DNA from 3 places in the Pseudomonas sp. A125 genome. Region 3 is predicted to be linked to each of the others. Evidence: riboswitches for the same ligand, from Rfam matches in the RefSeq annotation. Region 3 holds a riboswitch; each other region holds the start of a gene.
The links. A riboswitch is a leader RNA that binds a small molecule or an ion and turns the genes downstream of it on or off. The one in region 3 is predicted to bind cobalamin.
Positions count from the first base shown of each region.

Region 1 (5,720 bases), on a different contig from region 3:
GCGGTCGGCTTGCGCAAAGGCGTTGTCAGTCATGGCCTCATCGCGGGCAAGCCCGCTCCCACAGTAGATTGCGTTTCAACTCGGTCAACTGTGGGCGCTGGCTTGCCTGCGATGGCGGTCTCAAGGCTTGGCGCAAACAAGGCAGCCACCGCTGTCGGGTTGGACGGGAAGTAAAAGTGCACGTAGGAAGCCGTCATCCGGCCCTGACGATAAACCGCCTCGGCGCCGCGCCCGCCGTTGGGGCTCAGGCCACGGGCAATCGGCTGCCACTCGGTGCTGGTCAGCGAGTGATGGTAGGTGTGGCCGCGCAACAGGCCTTCGGGCAGTTCGACGTTTTGCAGGGCCAGTGCCGCAAGGCGCTTTTGCATCACGGCGTCGCCCTGGAGCAGGCCGACCAGTTCGGCACGGGTGCCATCGACATCGGTGAGCGAGTCCAGCAGATAAAGCATGCCGCCGCATTCAGCCAGCAGCGGTTTGCCGGCGGCGTGATGGGCGCGGATGGCGTCGAGCATCGCGGTGTTTTCCGACAGCGCCTGGTGATGCAGTTCCGGGTAACCGCCCGGCAAGTAGAGGCTGTCAGCTTCGGGCAACGCCCGGTCACGAATCGGCGAGAAGAAGCGCAACTCGGCGCCCATCGCTCGCAACAGGTCGAGGCTGGCGCCGTAGGTGAATGCGAAAGCCTCGTCACGGGCCACGGCAATGCGTACACCGGCCAGCAACGGTTGTGCCTCGATCACTTCAGGCGCGGCGAATTCCACCGGCGGCGGCAAGGCTACCTCGCAACTGCTGCCCAACGCCTGGGCGGCAGCGTCGAGGCGCAGGTCGAGGTCATTCAGTTCGCTGGCTTGCACCAGGCCAAGGTGGCGGCTGGGCAACTCGATGCCGGTTTCCCGGGACAGTGCGCCGTACCAGCGCAAGCCTTCAGTGAGGCTGCCTTCGAGCAATTGCGCATGGCGCAGCGTGCCAACTCGGTTGGCCAGTACACCGGCGAACGGCAGGTCTGGCTGGTAACGCGCCAGGCCCAACGCCAGGGCGCCGAAGGTCTGGGCCATGGCCGTACCGTCGATCACCGCCAGTACCGGCACGCCAAAGTGCCGCGCCAGGTCGGCGCTGGACGGTGTGCCGTCGAACAGGCCCATCACGCCTTCGATCAGGATCAGGTCGGCTTCCCCCGCCGCTTCCCACAGCAACCGGCGACTTTCCTGCTCGCCCACCATCCACATGTCTAATTGATAGACCGGCGCACCACTGGCGCGCTCGTGGATCATCGGGTCGAGAAAGTCCGGGCCGCATTTGAACACCCGCACCTTGCGCCCCAGGTTGCGGTGCAAACGGGCCAGCGCGGCGGTGACGGTGGTTTTGCCCTGGCCGGACGCCGGTGCGGCGATCAGGACAGCAGGGCAGTGACGGGGCTGATTCAAAGTTCGATGCCTTTCTGTGCCTTGATACCGGCCTGGAAGGCGTGCTTGAGCATGCCCATTTCAGTCACGGTGTCGGCCATTTCGATCAATTCGGGTTTCGCGCCACGGCCGGTCACCAGCACGTGTTGCATTGGCGGGCGGGCCTGCAGGTCGCCGAGCACCTGGTCCAGGTCGAGGTAGCCGTGCTTGAGGGCGATGTTCAGCTCATCCAGCACCACCAGGCCGATGGCCGGGTTTTGCAGCATTTCCCGGGAGACCGCCCAAGCTGCCTCGGCGGCGACGATGTCGCGCGCGCGGTCCTGGGTTTCCCAGGTAAAACCTTCGCCCATTACGTGAAAGCGCACCTGCTCAGGGAAGCGGCGGAAGAACAGTTCTTCGCCGGTGCTGTTGCGCCCCTTGATGAACTGCACCACGCCGCACTGCATGCCATGGCCCATGGCCCGGGCCAGCATGCCAAAGGCCGAACTGCTCTTGCCCTTGCCGTTGCCAGTGAGCACCAGCAGCAACCCGCACTCGTTGGGTGAATTGGCAATGCGCTCATCAATCACGGCTTTTTTGCGCAGCATGCGCGCCAGGTGGCGTTCGTCACGATCGGGGGATTCAGTCATGGCAGCTCTCCGTTGGGGCTGGACAAAAACGGCGGGCAGGAAAAGACACATACAGACAGCCAAGCATCGCCCACCGTGATGCTGTTGGATGGATCAGGCCGGTCTCCGGGCTCATGAGTGGCATGGGATGCCGAGGGTGCACCTTCCCATATCGCGGGCGATACAGTGGTTTGAGGCACCGTCTTGACTCATTTACCGTTGCGGGGGCAGCGCCGGGATCGTGGCTGCACTGTAAAAAAGTGCGCTCACTCACCGGCTTCCCTGTTTCACTCAGTCGGCGCGTACGCCACAGAGCACCTGAAACAAGCCGCGAAGGTTAGTGGGTTGGGGGTGGAGCGTCAATTAAAGCCGGACATGCGCGTGAACCATCGGGCCGCCACGCACCTCTATCCCTACAGGTATTAAGGAGAAAACCATGCACAAGACCCGACTTGCCCTACTGATCATGGTGGCCGGCACACTCGCCGCCTGTGGTGAAAGCTCTACCCTGCAAGTGTCCGACGGCACCGGCCCCTCGCCCAAGCTGCCCGAACCGAACAAAACCCTGATCCCCACGGTGAACATCGCGCCGGCGATCGGCTGGCCCGAAGGCAGCAAGCCGACCCCGGCGGCGGGCACTCAGGTGGCGGCGTTCGCCGAGGGCCTGGATCACCCACGCTGGCTGTATGTGCTGCCCAATGGTGACGTGCTGGTGGCCGAAACCAATGCACCGCCCAAGCCGGACGATTCCAAGGGCATTCGTGGCTGGGTGATGGAGAAAGTCATGGGCCGCGCCGGGGCCGGCGTGCCGAGCCCGAACCGCATCACTCTGCTGCGGGACGCCGACCACGATGGCGTCGCCGAAACCCGCACGGTGTTCCTGGAAAACCTGAACTCGCCGTTTGGCATGGCATTGGTGGGCAACGACCTGTATGTCGCCGATTCGGACAAGCTGCTGCGCTTCCCTTACCAGCCAGGTGAAACCTCGATCAAGGAAGCCGGCACCACCGTGACCGACTTGCCGGGCGGCAGCATCAACCATCACTGGACCAAGAACGTGGTGGCCAGCAAGGATGGCAGCAAGCTGTACGTCAGCGTAGGCTCCAACAGCAACGTTGGGGAAAACGGCCTGGACGCAGAACAAGGCCGCGCCGCGATCTGGGAAGTGGACCGCGCCACTGGCCAGCATCGCATCTTCGCCTCCGGCCTGCGCAACCCCAACGGTATGGCCTGGGAGCCGCAAAGCGGCAAGCTGTGGACAGCGGTTAACGAGCGCGATGAAATCGGCAGCGACCTGGTGCCGGACTACATCACCTCGGTCAAGGATGGGGCCTTCTACGGCTGGCCGTTCAGTTACTACGGGCAGCACGTGGATGTGCGGGTGAATCCGCAGAACCCGGACCTGGTGGCCAAGGCGATCACACCGGATTACGCGGTAGGCCCACACACGGCGTCCCTGGGGCTGACCTTTGCCGACGGCAGCACGTTACCGGCGCAGTTCAGCAACGGCGCGTTTATCGGCCAGCATGGCTCGTGGAACCGCAAGCCCCACAGCGGCTACAAGGTGATCTTCGTGCCGTTTGAGGCAGGCCAGCCCAAAGGCCGGCCGGTGGATGTGCTGACCGGGTTCCTCAACAGCGATGAGAAAGCCATGGGGCGCCCGGTAGGCGTGGTGATCGACAAGCAGGGGGATTTGTTGGTGGCAGATGATGTGGGAAACAAGGTGTGGCGGGTGTCGGCGGCGAAATAGCCCGCCCTGAAAAACACTGTGGGAGCCTAGGCTCCCACAGTTGTTTTTGCTTATGGATTACGCGCCAGATGCTCGGCGGGCAACACGCGCTTGGCGCTCAGGTAGGCGTTCTGCCAATAGGCCTTGGACAGTGTGTCCAGCTTCACCGTACCGCCGGTTTGCGGCGCATGCACAAAGCGCCCTTCACCCACGTAGATCCCGGCGTGGCTGACTTGCGAGCCGCCGCCCGTGGCGAAGAAAAGCAGGTCGCCGGTTTGCAGGTTGTTTTCGCTCACGTCCATGGCGCGCATCACGATCAGCTCGCGAGTGGTACGCGGCAAGGAGATGCCCGCCGCATCGCGGTACACAAACCCGATCAGGCCGCTGCAATCAAATCCCGAGTCCGGCGTATTGCCGCCCCAGCGATAAGGCGTGCCGACCAGGCCCAGCGCACGGAAGAGCACGTCTTCGGCAGCAGGCGAGAAACTTTGGGTGGCGTAGGTGTTGAACACCGGCTTGGGCTTGACGGCCACGGGAGCAGGCGGAGGACGACTTGCGCAGGCACTGAGCAGCGCGGCGCAAACAAGAAGAATTAGGCGGGCCGAGGTCGACATGGGCAGAACAATCCTGATCTGGATGCGGCTTTCGCTGCCGAACGCTGAAAACCAGAACGCGCAAGCAAAGCTCGCGCGATCGATTTACAACAATGTCCAGGGATTCTAGCGCTTACACGTCAAACTTCAAGTATCACTTTAACTTTACTTGCTGGCGGTAACGGTAGTCGGGGCCATCGCGAGGGCGCGCTTGGCTTCGATGAAGGTTTTGCTCCAGTAGCTGTCACCCAGGTTGTCGACCCGCACACCACCGCTGCGGCGGCTGCTGGAGTGGATAAACTGGTTGTCGCCCAGGTAGATACCGGCGTGACTGACACGACCACGGCCAGCAGTACTGAAGAAAAGCAGATCACCGGGCTTGAGGTTGTTCCGCGCGACCAACGGTGCATCCACGTTGATCATTTCGCGGGTGGAACGCGGCAGGTTCATGCCGGCTTCCTCGCGAAACAGGTAGCCGATGAAACCGCTGCAGTCGAAACCGGCCTCAGAGGTACCGCCGAAACGGTAACGGGTACCGATCAGGGACATGCCGCGTTCGAGAATGCTGTCGGCCAGAACGGGAAGCTGGTAAGGCTTGGCGCCGGCGAAGTCGGCGAGTTCTTTTTCGGTTGCGATCTCTTCCTGATAAACACTGGAAGACTGCGACGCAACGAATTTTGCCTGGGACTGTTGTGCTGGTTTTTGCTGCTCAACCACGTTTTGAGTGTGGGTGGCGCAACCAAACAACAGGGTAACGAGTGCGAGAGGCACGAGGGGTGCGAAGCGATTTAGCATGGGCACGACCGTGGCTGATGTGTAAAGAAGCCGAGACTATGCCCTCTATCACATCGATTTGCAAATTCAATCGTGATCTTTGTGACTTCTTGTTTGGACTATGACATCTAAGCCCTTAACACCCTATACAACCCATTTGCGTGGCAAAAACGGCCCAAACGCAGGTTTTCTGACGCCTGGAATTTGCCGAAAGCCCCGTTTTCAAAGGGCTGGCTACCAGCCGAGGGTTTCCTTGAGGAAGGGAATGGTCAGCTTGCGCTGGGCCTGCAAGGAGGCCTGGTCGAGCTGTTCGAGCAAGTCGAACAATGCGCTCATGCTGCGGGTGCCACGCGTAAGGATAAAATGCCCGACTTCGTCGGTCAGGTGCAACCCGCGACGGGAAGCCCGCAGTTGCAGGGCACGCAATTTGTCTTCATCGGATAACGGGCGCATCTGGAAGATCAGCGCCAGGGTCAGCCGCGACTTCAAGTCGGCCAGCTTCACCGGCAACTCACGTGGCGAGGTGGACGCGGCAATCAGCAAGCGCCGGCCGCTGTCGCGCAAGCGGTTAAACAGATGGAACAGCGCCTCCTCCCAATCCGCCCGCCCCGCCACC
Region 1 covers NZ_JBUZVP010000001.1:435,578-441,297, forward strand. Annotated here, with positions in the region: gene bluB (5,6-dimethylbenzimidazole synthase) at 1-33, opposite strand, end outside; gene ACZRN6_RS01970 (cobyrinate a,c-diamide synthase) at 30-1,421, opposite strand; gene cobO (cob(I)yrinic acid a,c-diamide adenosyltransferase) at 1,418-2,029, opposite strand; cobalamin riboswitch at 2,109-2,345, opposite strand; gene ACZRN6_RS01980 (PQQ-dependent sugar dehydrogenase) at 2,445-3,758, shown strand; gene ACZRN6_RS01985 (C40 family peptidase) at 3,809-4,351, opposite strand; gene ACZRN6_RS01990 (C40 family peptidase) at 4,496-5,125, opposite strand; gene hda (DnaA regulatory inactivator Hda) at 5,339-5,720, opposite strand, start outside.
Region 1: linked by a shared signal. The riboswitch ahead of cobO (cob(I)yrinic acid a,c-diamide adenosyltransferase) and the one ahead of cobW (cobalamin biosynthesis protein CobW) in region 3 are both predicted to bind cobalamin.

Region 2 (5,720 bases), on a different contig from region 3:
GCAGCACCCCGTCCAGCGCCAATTGCGGGAAGACAATACACACCCAGCGCATGCCAACCTCAGTGCCCAAGTGCAATGGGCGCGGGATGGGCCAGGCCGCCCCGGCACTTGAGCACCCGCACTTGCGCCGGGCTGGCCTCCACCGCCAGGCGCAAGGCGGCCGGTGACGGGTTGATCGCCTCGTTCAACGAGCGCCAGGCGAAGGCCAGGGTCTGGCCGGTTTCTGCCGCCACCTGCAAGCGGCGCAAGGCCCGGTCATCGGCCTTGCGCGGCCAGCACAACACCGCGCCGCAACTGCCGGAACGCAGGCATTGCTCCACCGCCCACAAGGCGTCGCGCTCATCGGCCTGGATCACCGACAGCTGGCGCACATCGACCCCGGCGTTTTGCCAGGCGTGGGGGTACGGCGTGTAAGGCGGCGCCACCAGCACGATGCGCTCGCCGGCCGCCGCCAACCGCGCCAGGGTCGGCCACACCAGTTGCAACTCGCCCACGCCCTCCTTGGCCATGAGGATTTCGCTCAACGCCGCCTCCGGCCAGCCACCGCTGGGCAGCACTGCATCCAGCGCCGCAAGCCCGGTGGGATGGACGCTGGCAGGCGGCGCGGCGGGCCGGCCCTTCCAGACCCGGCCGCCATTGAACAGCGAGTCCAGGGCAACGACGGCGCCCATCAGCCTTGCCTCACCAGGCCGCAAAACACCCCTTCGATCGCCAGGTCCTGATCGGGACGCACCACGATGGGCTGATAAGCGGGGTTGCGTGGCAGCAGGCGCACGCGCTCGCCGACATGTTCGAAACGCTTGATGGTGACTTCACCGTCCAGGCGCGCCACCACGATTTGCCCATTCAAGGCCTCGGCACTGCGGCGTACGCCCACCAAGTCGCCATCGAGGATGCCGTCTTCGATCATCGAATCGCCCTGCACCCGCAGCAGGTAGTCCGGGGTTTTGGCGAACATGCCAGGGTCGAGCAGCAAGCGGTTGTGCACTTCGGCGTCGGCGCCGATGGGCAGGCCGGCAGCCACTCGGCCGAGCACCGGGATGTCCAGCAGCTCAGGCCGCACCGGCTGATTAAGCAGGCGAATGCCCCGGGCCTGGTTCGGGTTGACCTCGATAAAGCCGCCCTCAGTCAGCGCCAGCACATGCTTGCGCGCCACGCTGCGGGAGGCAAAGCCGAACGCCTCGGCGATCTCGGCGAGGCTGGGGGACTGGCCTTGCTGCGCGATACGGTCGCGGATAAAGGTCAGGATGGCGGTGCGGCGGGGCGTTAAAGTCGTCATGGAGTACATTTGTACTCCTGTAGGAAATTTCTAGCAAGATCCGTCAGTCGCTTCCCACAGGGTCACTGAAAAAGCCGCAGCCAAGTTGACGAACGGTCATTCGAATGTTCAGATGCCGGCCTGTTTCAGGTGCCTCATGCCGCCGTGCATGGGGTGAAACGGGAAACCGGTGCCGCTCTTTCCGAGCCAGTCCGGTGCTGCCCCCGCAACGGTAGACGCGTGACCCCTTCGACACACCACTGTGGCCTGCGCGCCATGGGAAGGTGAAGGTGTCCATACGCGTGAGCCCGGAGACCGGCCTGGAATTCTGTTTGGCAAAATCCTGCGGTGGGCGGGCATGGGCCGGTATTGGCGTGTGCTCGGTGCCTACTCGTGCGTGCTTTTCGCGAAAGAAACTTTTCCGAGAAGACTATGATTCGACCTTTCAACACTCCCGTGCCCAGCCTGTTGCTCGGCTGCCTGTTCAGCCCCCTGCTGCTGGCCGACGACAACACCCTTGAGCTCAAGCAGCAGATCGTTTCTGCGCCGTCGGTGGAGTCCACCACCGTGGCCGACATGGCCCAGTACGGCAGCAAGGTCGAGACCGTCACCCGCGAACAGATCGAACGCGCCGGCCCCGCCGCCGATGTGTCGCGCGTGATGCAGATGTTCATCCCCGGCCTGTACGTGGCGCCCAAGAACGGCCCGTTCGACTACGGTACCTATTCCCTGCTGGGCGGGCGCAACGATGACACGCTGATCCTGCTGGACGGAGTACGCCTGAACAACCGCCTGTACGGCGGCCTGTACCTGGACACTCTGCCCGCCAACGCCATCGAGCGCATCGAAGTGCTCAAGGGTGGCCAGAGCCTGCTGTTCGGCACCCAGGCGGTGTCGGGGGTGATCAACATCGTTACCCGCAGCCCGCAAACCCGCGAGGCGTCCGGCGAGGTGAACCTGGGCGCAGACACCTTCGGCGGCACCACCGGCGATGCCCGGGTCGAGAAGATCTTCAACAACGGTTTTGGCGATCTTGGCTTGCTGGCCTACATCAGCCGCAACGTCTCCGAGGGCTACCAGCCGTTTCGCAACCGCGACATGAAAAACGTCAGCGACAAGCAGCGCTCCTACGAAGTCACCACCTTCGGCACCAAGGCAGTCCAGTCGTTTGGCGATGACACGCGCCTTGAGCTGTTTTACCAGTACGCCGACGCCAACCTGGATTTCGCCCGCCCGGCAGGCAACCACAAGACCACCAACGACCGCGTGCAACAGATCGCCACGGCCACCTTCGAGCAGAGCCTCAACGAGCGCCTGAGCTATTTTGTCAAAGGCCATATCAACGATTGGGACACGCGCTATACCCGCATCAACAATCTCCAGGGCGGCGGCACCCGGGTCATCAACCACAACGACTATTGGGGCTTCACCGACTGGGGCGTGCAGGCCGAAGGCAAGGCCGTGCTGCCGGGAGAACACGTGCTGGTGTTCGGCTCCGACAACCAGTGGTTCAAGGGCCAGGACGATGTGCTGATCATCGACGACAACAAGGCTCAGGCCCACGCGCTGTACACCCAGTTGCGCCCGAATATCGAGGCGCTGCCGAACTGGCACCCGAGCATCGGCGTACGCCACGAAGCCATGAGCGGCGGCGACAGCGCCACCGTCGGCATGCTCACTTCGCTCTACGACATCAACGACCACTGGGCCCTGCGCGGCCAATACGGCACCGCCTACAAACTGCCGAACGCCGAGCAACTGTTCGTCAACGAAGAGGATGAAAAAGGTAACCGCAACCTCAAGCCAGAGAAGAGCCGCAACGCCGAGCTGGGCCTCGACTACAAGGGCAGCCTGCTGGGGCGAGACTTCAGCGCCAGCGTCACGTTGTTCAAGCGCAAGATCACCGACCTGATCACCCTGGACGATATCCAGTGGGTCAACGGCCAGGGGCAGCTCCAGATGCGCGGTTTCGAGGCAGACGCCAAGCTGCAACTCAACGCGCAATGGAGCGTGCAGGCCGACATAACGCGTAACCTCACCGAGTCCCGCGCTGGCGTCACCCTCAACGACATCCCCGGGTTCTTCGCCCGTTCGCGGGTCGGCTACGAATCGGTGGACCGCATGTGGGGCGCCGGCACAGCCGCGCGGTACATCGGTGATATCGTCAGCTCGAAAAAGGTCGAGTACGGCAACTACACCGTGGTGGATGCCGACGCCTATCGCTATATCGACAACGCCCACCAACACCGCGTCAGCCTACTGGTAGAGAACCTGTTAGACCGCGACTACGTCACCAGCCGCGCCAGCAACGTCGACAACCTCGGACGGCCGTTCAGCTCCGAAGTCCGCTACACGTACCGCTTCTGATGGATACGCCCATAGAGACTCATCCGGACTGGTCCCATGTCCCCGCCCACGCCCGTCACGTGTTCCTGTGCACCGGCCCGCGCTGCACCCAGCGTGGCGCGCTGCAACTGTGGAAAACCCTGCGCCGCCACCTGCTGCAACACGACTGCATCGAAAAGCCTGGCGGCGTACTGTTGACCCGCACCCACTGCCAGTTCCCGTGCAACCTGGGGCCGATAGTGACGGTGTACCCGGACACTTGCTGGTACGGCGTGCACAGCAACGCAGACGTCCGGCGCCTGGTGGAGGTGCACCTGGTGGGCGGCGAAGTCGTCGAGGATCTGCTGATCAAGGAGCGATCATGAAAGCCCCCTGGTTACTGTTAAGCGCCCTGCTCTGCGCCACACCGGTGCTGGCCGACAGTTATCGCAACTGCAACCAGGACTGGGCCGCCGCGCATTCACCGCCCTCGCGCATCGTGGCCCTCAACCAGCATGCCGCCGACTTGCTGTTGGCGCTGGATGTCGGGCCGGCATTGGTGGGCGTGGCATACCTGGATGACAATGGCACGGCGCACCGACACGTCGAATACTTCGGCGTACCAGTGATTGCGCCCAAGTACCCGTCCAGCGAAGTGCTCTATGCGCAGAAACCGGATTTGGTGGTGGGTGGTTTTGCCACGGCGTTCGGCAACGGCATCACGTCCCGTACTGGCCTGGCTGGCAACGGGGTTGGGTCGTACTTGCTGGAGTCGGCGTGCGACGGGCACTCATTGGACTACTTCGGGCATATCCGCAACGACCTGTTTACCGTTGGGGCGCTGGTGCACAAACAACAGCGGGCACGGGCGTTGAGTGATGCCATGGACGCCGACCTGGCCCGTGCCCAGGCGCTGATTGGCGAGGGTGAGCCGCTGTCGGTGTTCTACCTGGACAGTGAGGTCAACGGGTTGGACAGCGAAGGCCGGCGAGGCTTCGTCACCACGTTGGTGGCGGCTGCCGGGGCGCGAAATCTGTTTGCAGGGATCAATCAATACCGCGTTACGGTGAGCAGTGAAACGTTGCTGCTGAGTGATCCGGATGTGATCTTGCTGGCGGATGCGGTGTGGTCGCCGGCCAGCCGCAAGCGCCAGTTGCTGACCCGTGACCCGGTGCTCTCGCGTTTGCGGGCGGTGCGGGAGAACCGGATGATCGATATTCCGTTTACCCACCTGATGCCCACAATGGGGAGTGGGCGTGTGGTTTTGGAATTGGCCCGCAGGTTTAACGATATGCGGGGGTGAATATCCATTGCTGCGGCGGGGGGCTGATAGGGGTAGATCAAATGCACAGCGTCCTCCCGGCCGGCGGCTTGAGTGGCAGAAGTAAAATCACTGGCGAACACGGCCCACTGTAGGAGCTGGCTTGCCGGCGATGGCATCAACTGGGTGTACCTGATACCCCGAGGTGCCTGCATCGCCGGCAAGCCAGCGCCTACAGCTTTTGCCCTGGCTTTTAACACTCAGGTCGGCTTTCAGGCCGCTGTGCTCTTGCTTTTGATCTTGATCTCCGCTTTTGCAAAGTGACTCGCTGTAAGAGTGAAACCATAAGCCGCCATTACCTAAATAACGGATATGTCCTCCCCTCCCCCTCCCCCCCAAAAACCTACTCGTGACTTCTGGTAAAAACTCCTTTCCAGATTCTGCGGTGTTTGCGAAGGAACGACCGGGAGATACTCAACTCCACTGTTCACATCACTCAAGGAGTCACTCATGTCCATTCCCGCATTCGGCCTAGGCACGTTCCGCCTGCAAGGCCAGGTCGTCATCGACTCCGTCAGCACCGGCCTGGCGCTGGGCTACCGCGTCATCGACACCGCACAAATCTACGAAAACGAAGCCGACGTCGGCCAAGCCATTGCCGACAGCGGCATCCCCCGCAGCGAGCTGTTTATCACCAGCAAGATCTGGATCGCCAACTTCGCCGAAGGCCAACTGATTCCCAGCCTCAAGGAAAGCCTGCGCAAACTCCAGACCGACTACCTCGACCTGACCCTGATCCACTGGCCATCGCCAGAAAACCAGGTGCCTGTCGCCGAATTCATGGGCCAATTGCTGGAAGCCAAGCGCCAGGGCCTG
Region 2 covers NZ_JBUZVP010000019.1:121,291-127,010, reverse strand. Annotated here, with positions in the region: gene ACZRN6_RS24065 (Y-family DNA polymerase) at 1-52, opposite strand, end outside; gene imuA (translesion DNA synthesis-associated protein ImuA) at 60-671, opposite strand; gene lexA (transcriptional repressor LexA) at 671-1,288, opposite strand; cobalamin riboswitch at 1,390-1,596, shown strand; gene ACZRN6_RS24050 (TonB-dependent receptor plug domain-containing protein) at 1,691-3,625, shown strand; gene ACZRN6_RS24045 ((2Fe-2S) ferredoxin domain-containing protein) at 3,625-3,969, shown strand; gene ACZRN6_RS24040 (ABC transporter substrate-binding protein) at 3,966-4,886, shown strand; gene dkgB (2,5-didehydrogluconate reductase DkgB) at 5,355-5,720, shown strand, end outside.
Region 2: linked by a shared signal. The riboswitch ahead of ACZRN6_RS24050 (TonB-dependent receptor plug domain-containing protein) and the one ahead of cobW (cobalamin biosynthesis protein CobW) in region 3 are both predicted to bind cobalamin.

Region 3 (5,720 bases):
AACGCGTCGCGGAAGAACCCTGACACGCGCAAGGTCACGTCCACACGCGGGCGGTCCAGCAGGCTGATCGGCAGGATTTCAAAGTCATCCACCCGCTGGCTGCCCGTGGCCCACACCGGGCGCACGCCCATCAGCGCCATGGCCTGGGCGATGTCATCGCCGCCGGTGCGCATGGTGGCGGTGCCCCACACCGACAGGCCAAGCTGGCGCAGGTGGTCGCCGTGGTCTTGCAGGTGGCGCTCAAGAATCAGGTTCGCCGACTGGAAGCCAATGCGCCAGGCGGTGGTGGTGGGCAGGTTGCGCACATCCACCGAGAAAAAATTGCGACCGGTGGGCAACACGTCCAGGCGGCCCCGGCTCGGCGCGCCGCTCGGCCCTGCTGGCACAAAACGCCCGCCCAGGGCATCCAGCAAGCCACGCATTTCCGCCGGGCCGCAGGCATCCAGGCGCGGTGCGACGACGATGCGTAGGTTCTCGATCAGCGCTTTTACGTCCTCCCAGCCCGGCTCTTCAAGCTGTTCCACCGGGCCTTCCAGTGCCTGCTCGATCAGCCGCGCGGCGTACAATTCCAGGCGCTCACGGGTGTCACCGGCGGTGCGCCATAATTGCGTGTCGATCTTCTGCAACACCAGCGGGCGGCGCCCGGTCCACGGTTCGGCCAGGGCGCAATCCAGCGGGTCGAAGACCAGTTCAAAAGCCTTGGCCAGCACCCGCAGCAGGCTCGATTGCGGCCCGCGCCCGTCGCCACGCGGGATGCGCAACAACGCCAGTAAGGTGTCGATGCGCAAGCGGCCTTCAGGCGATTCACCGAAGACGTGCAGGCCATCGCGAATCTGCGATTCCTTCAAGTCACACAGGTAAGTGTCCAGGCGCGGCAGCCAGATCGCGGCATCGGCGTCGCTGTCGAGGTTTTCGTCCAGCGCCAGCTCCTGGTCGATCCGGGTTTCCCGCACCAGCTTGAGGATGTCTTTTTGCAGCTCGCGGGCACGCCGTGGGTCAAGCAATTGCGCTTCGTAATACTCGTCGGCCAACAGCTCCAGGTCACGCAGCGGGCCATAGGTTTCGGCGCGGGTGAGCGGCGGCATCAGGTGGTCGATGATCACCGCCTGGGTGCGGCGCTTGGCCTGGGCGCCCTCGCCCGGGTCGTTGACGATAAACGGGTAGATATTCGGCAGCGGCCCCAGCAATGCGTCTGGCCAGCAATGTTCCGAAAGCCCGACGCCCTTGCCCGGCAGCCACTCCAGGTTGCCGTGTTTGCCGACGTGGATCACGCCATGGGCGCCGTAGGTCTGGCGCAACCAGAAGTAAAACGCGAGGTAGCCGTGTGGCGGCACCAGGTCCGGATCGTGGTAGACCGCGCTGGCATCCACCTGGTAGCCCCGGGCTGGCTGGATGCCGACGAAGGTCAGGCCAAAGCGCAGGCCGGCGATCATCATGCGCCCATCGCGAAACATCGGATCGGTGTGTGGCGTACCCCAACGTGCCAACACCGCCTGGCGATTGGATTCGGGCAAGCGGTTGAACATCGCCTCGTAGTCGTCCAGCGCCAGGCTTTGGTGGCACGGACGCAGGTCCAGGCTGTCCAGGTCGTTGCTGATACCACCCAACAACGCCTGGATCAACGCCGTGCCGCTGTCCGGCAATACGTCCGGCAGCGGATAACCTTCAATCTTTAATGCCCGCAGGATATTCAGTGCGGCGGCTGGCGTATCCAGGCCCACGCCGTTGCCGATACGCCCGTCCCGCGTCGGGTAGTTGGCGAGGATCAGCGCGATGCGCTTTTCGGCGTTCGGCACCCGCGCCAGTTCGACCCAGCGCCGCGCCAGTTCGGCGACAAAATCCATACGCTCCGGCTGCGCGCGGTAGCACACCACATCGGATTGGCTGCGCTCGCTGCGCCAGGCCAGGTCCTTGAAGCTGATGGGCCGGCTGATGATGCGCCCGTCCAGTTCCGGCAAGGCAATGTGCATCGCCAGGTCGCGCGGGCCGAGGCCTTGCTCGCTGGCTTGCCAGCCGGGTTCGTTGTCTTGGGCGCAAATCGCCTGGATCACCGGGATATTGCGCCGAAACGGCCGCAGGTGCGGTGCTTCGGGGCTGGATTGAGCGAAGCCTGTGGTGTTCAGAATCACCGCGGCGTGCACTTCGTCCAGCAGGTCTTCAACCACCGTCAGGCAGCCGGGCTCTTTCAAACTGGCCACTGCCATCGGCAATGGGTTCAACCCCGCCGCCTGCAAGCGTTGGCAAAAAACATCGATAAAACCGGTGTTGGCTGCCTGCAAGTGCGAGCGGTAGAACAGCACCGCCGCCACCGGAAAATCAGGCTGCCAATCGGCCTGCCAATCGTTGAGACGGGCATTGGCTTTGTGCGGGTGATAAATCGCCGTGCGCGGCAAGGTTTGCGGCTCGCTCCAGGCGTAATCGCGGCCGAGGTAGCCAGCCGCCAGGCAACGATAGAAATCCAGCGCGTTACCCAGGCCGCCCTGGCGCAGGAACTGCCAAAGCCGGTCGCGCGCCTCGGCATCCACGGTGCTGAGGCCGCTGAGTTCAGGGTCTGGCCGATCATCCCCCGGCACCAGGATCAACTGCACACCGCGTTCGGCCAACTCCACCAGGCGCTCGATACCATAACGCCAATAACCGATACCACCGTGCAGCGAAATCAGGATGACCTTGGCGTGGCGCAGCACCTCGTCCACGTACAAGTCGACCGACGCATGGTTTTGCACCTGCATCGGGTTGGCCAGGCGCAGGCTCGGGTAATCCTCGGGCAACTGCTGGGCCGCTTCGGCCAGCAGCGCCAGGCTGGAATCGCCGCTGCACAGGATCACCAGCTCGGCGGGGGTTTGGCCAAGGTCGGCAATGTTGTCATCCGAAACGAAACCGCCGGGCTGGGTCCTGAGCAGGTGCATGGGTCAGACGCTGAGGGCAGCGCGCAATTGCGCTTCGAGCAAGGTGGCGTCCAGTTCCTGGCCGATCAGCACCAAGTGCGTGGCACGTGGCTCATCGGCGCGCCAGGCGCGGTCGAAGTGCTTGTCGAAACGGGTGCCCACGCCCTGGATCAGCAGGCGCATCGGCTTGTTCGGGATCGCCGCGAAGCCTTTGACCCGCAGGATGCCGTGCTGCACCACCAGTTGGGTCAGGGCGTCCAGCAGCAGGCTTTCGTCGGCCTGGGGCAGTTCGATGGAGATGGAGTCGAAGGCATCGTGGTCGTGGTCGTCCTCACCTTCGTGATGATGATCGTGATGGCTGTGGCGGCCGTCGATGTGTTCTTCCGAGCCCGCGCCCAGGCCGATCAACACGTCCAGTGGCAGGCGACCGCTGCTGGCTTCGATGACTTTTACCGCTGGCGGCAGCTCTTCAGCCACCTCCAGGCGCACACGGGCCAGGTCTTCAGGGCTGATCAGGTCGCACTTGTTGAGGATCACCAGATCGGCGCTGGCCAGTTGGTCGGCGAACAGCTCGTGCAGCGGCGATTCGTGGTCCAGGTTCGGGTCGAGTTTGCGCTGGGCATCGACCTGGTCCGGGAAGGCGGCGAAGGTGCCGGCGGCCACGGCCGGGCTGTCGACCACGGTGATCACCGCGTCAACGGTGCAGGCGCTGCGGATTTCCGGCCACTGGAACGCTTGAACCAAAGGCTTTGGCAGGGCCAGGCCCGAGGTTTCGATGAGGATATGGTCGAGGTCGCCGCGACGGGCCACCAGTTCGCGCATCACCGGGAAGAACTCTTCCTGGACCGTGCAGCACAGGCAGCCATTGGCCAATTCGTAGACGCGGCCGTTGGCTTCTTCTTCAGTGCAGCCGATGGAGCATTGCTTGAGGATTTCACCGTCAATGCCCAACTCACCGAACTCGTTGACGATCACCGCGATGCGGCGCCCCTGGGCGTTGTCCAGCATGTGGCGCAGCAAGGTGGTCTTGCCCGAGCCAAGGAAGCCGGTGACGATGGTGACGGGGAGTTTGGCCAGTGTTTTCATCGGATGCCCTTTGGGGCGGGCATACGGGACGAGTGGCCCTGCGCGGGTGCGCAGAAGCAGAATTCGCCACCGGATCACCCCGCCCGGTTGAAGTAGAAAATCGGTTGCGAGGCAGGTCTCCTGGCTTGGGGCTTGCCGGCGGTGAGGCCGGCGCTGGCTGCGCCTTCCCGCCTGGTTCAGGCAGTGGCGTGGCAGTCAGATGAACCCTTTACAGTTGCGGGGGCAGCCGCGGCATCGACCGCGTTCCCTTCTTAGCTTCGGCCTGGGCCGAAGAACCTCGAAGGTGCAAGGCTACGCAGTGCGCGGGGACGGGTCAACGTCCGAACGTTTGGAGCGAATCAGCGCCAGGCGCTCCAGCATGCCCTCGCTCGCTGCTGGCCCGGCTTGAACGCTGCATTGCTCGACGGACACGCGCGCACCGTCGGCATCTACCACGGCCACCTCCACCGGGCGCCGGGTTTCGCGGTCGACCAACTGCAGGCTTTCACCTTCGGTGGCGAAATGGCGGTTGCCCCAGCCGATGAATGCCATGATTACCACGCGAAAATCCTCGCCAGCCGGCGTCGGCACGTACTCGAAACGCGGCGGCCGCTCGCTGTATTGCTGGCGCGCAAGCAGCCCCGCTTCCACCAGGCTGTTGAGCCGGCGCGTGAGCATATTGGGGGCGATCCCCAGGCTCTGGGAAAACTCGTCAAAGCGCCGCAAGCCTTGCAGCGCATCGCGCATGATCAAAATGCTCCACCACTCGCCGACCCTTTCCACTGCGCGCGCTACCGGGCATTCGGCGTTAACCAGCGACGTACGTTGCATTGCAGTTCCTCTGTGGGCGAGCCCGAAAATTTAAGCTATCCGATGTTACTTTCATGATGATAGCTTCGTCCATGCATTGCTACCAACCTGAAATTTGCGGAGCTAAGCGATCATGAGTAAGCGAATTGTTGTGACCGGCATGGGTGCAGTGACCCCGCTGGGAACCGGCGTGGAACAGACCTGGAAACGCCTGCTGGCAGGTGAGTCCGGGATCCGCAGGCTACCCGAAGAATTGGTCGGCGACCTGGCAATCAGCATTGGCGGCCAAGTTCTGAACCGTACCCAGGACCCAGAAGCCGGGTTTGACCCGGACACTGTCATCCCGGCGAAAGAACAGCGCAAGATGGATCGATTCATCGTGTTTGCCCTGGCCGCCGCCCAGGAAGCCCTGGCGCAGGCTGGCTGGAGCCCGCAAACGCCAGCGCAACAGGAACGTACCGCAACCATTATTGCTTCCGGAGTGGGCGGTTTCCCGGCGATTGCCGAGGCCGTTCGGACCGCTGACAGCAAAGGCCCGCGCCGCCTGTCGCCGTTCACGATTCCGTCATTCCTCGGCAACATGGCCGCCGGGCACGTGTCGATCCAGCATCAGTTGAAAGGCCCGCTCGGCTCCCCCGTCACCGCGTGCGCCGCCGGCGTACAGGCGATTGGTGATGCCGCACGCATGATCCGCGCAGGCGAGATAGACATCGCCGTGTGTGGCGGCGCCGAAGCGTGTATTCACCGGGTGAGCCTTGGCGGGTTTGCTGCAGCGCGTGCGCTGTCGCACGGCTACAACGACACGCCGGCACTCGCCTCGCGCCCGTTTGACCAGGGCCGCGACGGCTTTGTAATGGGCGAAGGGGCCGGGTTGTTGGTGATCGAGGAACTGGAGCATGCACTGGCTCGGGGCGCGACGCCTATTGCAGAGTTGGTGGGCTACGGCACCAGTGCCGA
Region 3 covers NZ_JBUZVP010000030.1:3,460-9,179, forward strand. Annotated here, with positions in the region: gene cobN (cobaltochelatase subunit CobN) at 1-2,909, opposite strand, end outside; gene cobW (cobalamin biosynthesis protein CobW) at 2,913-3,974, opposite strand; cobalamin riboswitch at 4,068-4,269, opposite strand; gene ACZRN6_RS29435 (winged helix-turn-helix transcriptional regulator) at 4,266-4,784, opposite strand; gene fabF (beta-ketoacyl-ACP synthase II) at 4,897-5,720, shown strand, end outside.